Linked DNA regions of Myxococcus xanthus. The protein of the gene in region 1 interacts with the protein of each later gene in a pairwise test. Links are inferred from orthologs where the notes say so. Each region holds a gene or a part of one and is shown on either strand. Other genes may lie near its edges. The genes, in order: priA and BHS09_RS05620.

Evidence for each region.
Region 2: the proteins of priA (region 1) and BHS09_RS05620 interact in binary tests that used the Escherichia coli proteins (3 or more experiments, as listed by UniProt). The link is inferred for Myxococcus xanthus from one-to-one orthologs.

The regions. Positions count from the first base shown.
Region 1 is NZ_CP017174.1:1,688,397-1,691,762, forward strand. What follows is about bases 116-3,175. They hold priA (replication restart helicase PriA), read left to right. Parts: upstream 116-481; coding sequence 482-2,869; downstream 2,870-3,175. Other genes in these bases: BHS09_RS07180 (glutathione S-transferase family protein), read left to right, coding at 116-346; BHS09_RS07190 (response regulator receiver protein), read left to right, coding at 2,885-3,175. In the rest of the region: more of BHS09_RS07180, read left to right, coding at 1-115; more of BHS09_RS07190, read left to right, coding at 3,176-3,366.
Region 2 is NZ_CP017174.1:1,315,079-1,318,314, forward strand. What follows is about bases 307-3,236. They hold BHS09_RS05620 (single-stranded DNA-binding protein), read left to right. Parts: upstream 307-1,483; coding sequence 1,484-1,990; downstream 1,991-3,236. Other genes in these bases: dacB (D-alanyl-D-alanine carboxypeptidase/D-alanyl-D-alanine endopeptidase), read left to right, coding at 307-1,273; BHS09_RS05625 (succinate dehydrogenase/fumarate reductase transmembrane subunit), read right to left, coding at 2,113-2,793; hslO (Hsp33 family molecular chaperone HslO), read left to right, coding at 3,056-3,236. Also shown: more of dacB, read left to right, coding at 1-306. UniProt on the Escherichia coli protein: Plays an important role in DNA replication, recombination and repair. Binds to ssDNA and to an array of partner proteins to recruit them to their sites of action during DNA metabolism. Acts as a sliding platform that migrates on DNA via reptation.

The DNA.
Region 1 (3,366 bases):
GCAGTTCATCAGCGTGGAGCAGTGTTACTTCTCGCCCTCCGCGATGAAGGTCATCTGGGAGCGCCTCTTCAAGAAGTTGATGGGCGGCGGCGCGCCGGACGAGGCGCGCATCAGCGACGGCCTGCAGGGCGTCGAGCGCGTCTTCGGCATCATCGAGCCGGTGCTGGGCAAGCAGCAGTACCTGGCGGGAGACGGCTTCTCGCTCGCCGAGGTGACGTGGATGCCCTACATGGACTTCTTCGTCGCCGCGGGCGGCGCGGAGCTCGTCGGCAAGTACCCGAACGTGGCGGCCTGGTGGGAGCGCGTCCGGAGCCGTCCTTCGTGGAAGAAGGTCACCGGGGCCTGAGCCCCGAAGTGGCCTGCTGACACCCCCGGGTTTCCGTCCCACGGCGGGACCCGGCGGGGAATGTCAGACCCTTCGCGCACTGTGGACCCCGGTAGCAGGACGGATGGGGCCGGGGTGGTGGTTGAAGGGAGTGTCATGGAACAGCGACCCTTGTGGAGCGGGGCGGACGCGGCGCCCGCGAAGGCCCCCACGACGCGGGGTTCCAGGGCGGTGCGCACCTCCGGTGTGAAAAGCCGCCGGGAACTGTCCGAGCCCGCCGCCGCCGCTACAGTGCGCGCCGAAGTGAGCACTCCCGTCCTGGCCTCCATCGCCGTTGGCCGCCCCGTCCGGGGCGAGTTCACCTACACCCTGCCGGACGAGCTGGCGGGCCGCCTGGAGCCGGGGCAGCGCGTGCTGGTGCCCTTCGGCCGGGGCACGGCGCTGGGCTTCTACCTGGGGCCCGCGTCTCCGCCGACTGGCGAGAAGGTGAGGCTCAAGGCCGTCCAGCGCGTGCTGGAGGACTCGCCGTCGCTGCCCAAGGACCTCATCGCGCTGCTGCGCTTCGCGGCCGTGCACTACCGCTACCCGCTGGGTGAGGTGATTCGCGGCGCGCTGCCGCCCGGCCTGTCGAAGGCCGTGGATGAGAAGGAAGCCAGGCCGGAGGTGCAGCACTTCGCGGTGGCGCTCGTCAACGAGGTGCCGCCGGAGCTGTCGCGCGCGCCCGCCCAGTCCGCCGCGCTCGCGTACCTGCTGGCGGTGGGAGGCCGCGCGCCGCTGGAAGAGGTCGCCCACGCGATTCCGGGCGCGCGAGAGACGCTGAAGAAGCTGGCCACGCGCGGCTTCGCCCGTCTGGAGGAGAAGACGGTGGAGGCCAGCGTGAAGGAGGGTCTGATTCAGGGCCGTCCGGACCACCTCACGCCGGAGCAGGACGCGGCGGGCGTGGTGCTGCGCGCGGCCCTGGACGCGGCGGCCTTCCAACCCTTCCTCCTGCACGGCGTCACCGGCAGCGGGAAGACGGAGGTGTACCTGCGCGCGGCCGAGCATGCGCTGTCGCTGGGGAAGGGCAGCCTCATCCTGGTGCCGGAAATCGCGCTGACGCCGCAGCTGGTGGGCCGCTTCCGCAGCCGCTTCGGCGCGGAGGTGGCGGTGCTGCACTCGGCGCTGAAGGACCGGGAGCGGCTCTTCCACTGGCAGGCGCTGCGCCGGGGCGACGTGAAGATCGCCGTGGGCGTGCGCTCGGCGGTGTTCGCGCCGGTGGACAACCTGGGGCTCATCGTCGTGGACGAGGAGCACGACCCGTCCTTCAAGCAGGAGGAGAAGCTGCGCTACCAGGCGCGCGACCTGGCCGTCGTGCGCGGCAAGCAGGCCGGCGCGGTGGTGGTGCTGGGCTCGGCCACGCCCGCGCTGGAGACGCTGGAGAACGTGAAGCGCGGGCGCTACCAGCTGCTGGAGCTGAAGCGCCGCGTGGATGACCGGCCCATGCCCACCATCGAGCTGGTGGACCTGCGCGTGGAGCGTCCGCGCGAGGGCGTGGTGACGGAAGAGGCGCCCATCCTCAGCCCGCCGCTGTTGGAGGCGATGGCGGAGACGATTGGCCGCGGCCAGCAGGTCATCCTCTTCCTCAACCGCCGGGGCCACAGCACCGTCCTCCTGTGCGAGGTGTGCGGCCTGTCGCTCAAGTGCAGCGAGTGTGACGTGTGCCTCACGCACCACCGCTCGCAGAACCGGGTGGTGTGCCACTACTGCGGCTTGGCCATGCCGGTGCCGGAGCAGTGCCTGGAGTGCACGGGCCCCCTGCTCAAGCTGGGCATCGGCACCGAGCGCGTGGAAGCGGAGGTGCTGGAGCGCATCCCCACCGCGCGTGTCGCCCGGTTGGACCGGGACTCGGCCAGCAGCGCCGAGCGGCTGACGGAGATGCTGGCCTCGTTCGCGCGCCGGGAGCTGGACGTCCTGGTAGGCACGCAGATGGTGGCCAAGGGGCACGACTTCCCGGGCGTGACGTTGGTGTGTGTCGTCATGGCGGACACGTCGCTGTCCATTCCGGACTTCCGTGCCGCCGAGCGCACCTTCCATTTGCTCACCCAGGTGTCCGGCCGCGCGGGCCGGGGCAAGGACCCGGGGCGGGTGCTGGTGCAGACCTACAATCCGGACGCGGAGCCGGTGCGGCGCGTGCTGGCCCATGACTTCGACGGCTTCGCCAATCAAGAACTGGAGTGGCGCAAGGCGCTGGCCTACCCTCCCTATTCGCGCATGGCCGCCGTCCGCCTGGAGGGGGAGCATCCCGAACAGACGGCCAGTGTGGCGCGCTCCCTGGGGAACATCGTCTCCCGGCACATGCCCCCTGCGTCCGCCGGGGTCCGCATGCTGGGGCCAGCCTTGGCGCCCATCTCCCGCATCCGTGGCAAGACGCGCTGGCAACTCCTCTTGAAGGGGCCAACGCATACGGCGCTCGCCCCGCTGCTCGCCCGGGTGGAAGCGGCCCTGGTCGATGTTCCTTCCGCGGTGAAGGTCGTGATCGACGTGGATCCGGGGGCCATGCTGTAGACTCGGTGCCCCCCCATGGGCGCACCGGTCCTTCTCGTCCACGACGACATCGCCAATATCGCCGCCGTGCGGCGCCTGCTCACGCGTGAAGGGTACGAGGTCATCCTCGCCACCTCCGCCGCGGATGCCCTCATTGCGTACGGGCACCACCTGCCCGTGCTGCTCGTGCTCGCGCCCGGCGTGGAGAGTGGCCGGGGCCACCTCGTGCTGGAGGAGTTGCTCCAGCACCCGGATGGCAAGTCGGCCCGGGTGTTGCTCCTGGGCGAGTCCATCCCCGGCTTCAGCGCCCCCGTGGCCCAGCTGCCCCTGGAAGGGGCGGCCTTCGTCGAACTGGTGGATTCGCTGGTCAAGGCCCCCGCGGATGCGGACGCCTGGCACGTGGTGGAGAACCGGGAGCTGCCTCCGTCTGGTGGTGGTGTCTCGGCGGCCACGGGTGTGGAGTCGGAGTCCTGGCACGCAACCCCGCCGCCCTCGGTGGCGGGCGACCCCGCGCTGGC
Region 2 (3,236 bases), 370 kb from region 1 along the record:
GTCCAGCAACTTCGTCGCCGAGCAGCTCCTCAAGACGATGGGAGCCGAGCTGCGCGGCTCGCCGGGCTCCTTCACCAAGGGCGTGGACGTGGTGGAGCAGTTCCTGGAGCGCGACGTGGGCATCCCTCGCGGCACCTACGTAATGAAGAACGGCAGCGGGTTGAACGACGCCAACCGCTTCTCCGCCACGCAGCTCAACCAGCTGCTGCGGCACATGGTGCAGCGCTTCCCCTTCTCGCCGGAGTACCTGTCGTCGGTGCCCATCGCGGGCAAGGACGGCACGCTCAAGTACCGCTTCGAAGGCAGTGACGCGGTGGGCCGGCTGCGCGCCAAGACGGGCACCCTGGAGAGCGTGTCCGCGCTGAGCGGCTACGTGACGAGCGCGGGTGGGGAGCGCTTCACCTTCTCCATCATGGCCAACGACTTCGCGGGCCGCGCCGGCCCCATCGTCGCGGGCCTGGACGCGCTGGGCGCGGCGGTGGCCGCCACCGGCTCCAGCCTGGGGCCGTCCACGGCGGTGGCCGCGCTGGCGGACAGCGGACGGCCCTCCGGTGCCGTGGACGACGTGGCCGCTCGAATCAAGACGTACCTGGAGCTGGGCGCGCAGCGCGACCAGCGCAACATCGGCTTCCTGCGCACCGCGTGGCGCAGCGAGAGAGATCCGGCCGTGCGCGCGGTGCTGGCGGAGAGCCTCTACCAGTCCAACCCGCACGACTACCTGGGCGCGCGCACGCTGCTGGACAGCTATTCGGCCACCGCCGAAGTGTATGGCCGGCTGAAGGACGTGGCGCGGGTGCTGTCCGTGGAGGTGCCGGGCGTCAGCAGCATGGTGGAGCTGGCGGCGGGCGGAAACGCGGAGGCGCTGGCCCGAGTGCTGGAGCTGGCGGGCGCGGCGGGCACGGACACGCAGGCCCAGACGGAGATGGCCGAGGCCCTGGGCGAGGTGGCTCGCACCGCGCCGGAGGAGCTGGTGGTGGCGCTTCGGGCCGCCAGCGCCGGTGACAGGGACGCGTGCACCACGCTGCTGGCGCGGGCGCTGGTGCAGGCGGGGCAGGCGGACCACCCCTTCTGGAAGTCACTGCGCCGCACGCTGGGCGCGTCGGATCCGCGGCTGGCGTCCTTCGCCAAGGGGCTGGACTCCACGCTGTCGCAGAAGGTGGCGGAGGCCAAGGCCCCGGCGAAGACGCCGGAGGGCTTCACCCCCGTGCAGATGGTGGCGCCCGCGGGCAACGCGCCGGAGTCCTCCACCGCCGACAACCGCCCGGGCGGGTAGGCCGGAATCCGCTGTATTTCTCGCGAGTTCCCTCCGGCCGGGCATGCCTCCCTGGCCGGGTGGCAGACGGGCGTACGACACCCAGGAAGAAGGCGGCTTTCTGGCTGGGTGTCAGTACCCACTGCTATAGGTGGGAATCAAACCCGGCGGGTGCGTCCGGGGTGTAACCGGTCCTTGGTGGACCGGTTCTCGTGAGAAAGGAATGCAGTCATGGCTGGAGGCGTGAACAAGGTCATCCTCATCGGCAACCTCGGGGCGGACCCGGAGGTCCGGTTCACTCCCGGCGGTCAGGCGGTGGCGAACTTCCGCATCGCCACCAGCGAGAGCTGGGTCGACAAGAATGGCCAGAAGCAGGAGCGGACCGAGTGGCACCGCATCGTCGTCTGGGGAAAGCTCGCGGAGCTCTGCGGCGAGTACCTGAAGAAGGGACGGCAGTGCTACGTCGAGGGCCGCCTGCAGACGCGCGAGTGGACGGACAAGGAGAACCGGAAGAACTACACCACCGAGGTGGTGGCCAACGCCGTGACGTTCCTCGGCGGTGGGGGCCGTGACGCCGGAGACGGCATGGGTGGTGGCGGTGGCGGGGGCGGGGGCGGTGGACGCCGGCAGTTCTCCCAGCCGCGCGGGGGAGACAACAATGACTATGGTCAGCCGCCTCCGGACGACATGGGCGGTGGCCATGGCGGCGGCAACGGCGACGACGACATCCCCTTCTAGGCCCGGCTGAAGCCAGCGGACCCCTGGAAATGAAACCGGCCGCTCCCCGGAAGTCTCGGGGGCGGCCGGTGTGCTTCGTGCGCCTGGACTGCCAGGCCCGGGAGCGCCGGGCCCGGTCCGCGTCACGGAGGGGTGGCACCCACGGGGCTGAAGGCGGCGCCCGCGGTGTAGAGCGCGTAGATGACCGCCCAGCTCATCGCCGTCAGGACCAGGAAGAGGATGATGACCACCGGCTCGAACTTGCGCATGGAGCGCTCGCTGGAGAGCAGACCCCAGCCCATGGCGAAGCCCTGGAGGCCGTTGGCCAGGTGGTACGAGGTGCCCAGCGTGCCCAGCAGGTAGACGAACAGGGTGGGCGCGTGGTGGTGCATCTCCCGGGCGATGTCATCGAACGCCTCCGGGTGTCCCAGCACCAGCCGCGGGTAGAGGAAGGCGAGCCAGATGTGGGCGCCCAGGAAGGCCAGCACGCCCACCGCGGTGATGCGCTGGAGGATGTACTTGAGGTTGCCGTAGTTGTTGTAGCGGACGTTGTTCGGCTTGAAGCTGAACAGGCGCACCAGCCCCCAGCCGGTGTGCATCAGCAGCGGCAGCAGGACGATGATGAACGTGAAGACCTGGGAGAACGGGTTGGCGTACGTCGTCACCGACTTCTGCCAGGCGTCCGCGCCGTTGAAGGCGGAGAGGTTGTCCCACAGGTGGTTGACGACCCAGATGGACAGGGGAACCACCGCGAGGAACGAGCCCAGGCGGGACTTGAGGAGCGGTGTCTTCGTCTCTACTGCGGCAGCGGCTTGGGTGCTCATCGAATCTCCAGCGGCGGCGCGCGGGCGTCTTGCCGCGTCCACGGTCGAGGGCAGGTGACAGTCGGACGGCGGTTTATAGCCGTTCCAGCGCCGGGGCTGGATTTCTTCCGCACCCCGGCATGCCAGCACACCCACACGGAGGCATAAGGCTGACCTTATGCGTCACCCCGGGCCCCGCTGCTGCCCGCCTGCCGGGCGCCGGGGCTCCCGCCTTCTGTCGTTGGCGGGCAATGCGGGCTCGGGCACGCTAGTTGCCATCGATATGTCCGACGAGCTTGTCAGTGGAATGTTGAAGAACACGGACCTGCGCGTGGTGCTCGCCACCACGACGGAGCTGTCGCGCCAGGCGCGTGCCACCCATGGCACCGCGCCCGCCGCCGCCGTGCTCCTGTCGCAGGCCCTCACCGCCGCCGCCCTGATGGGGGCCCTGCAGAAGGGCGACT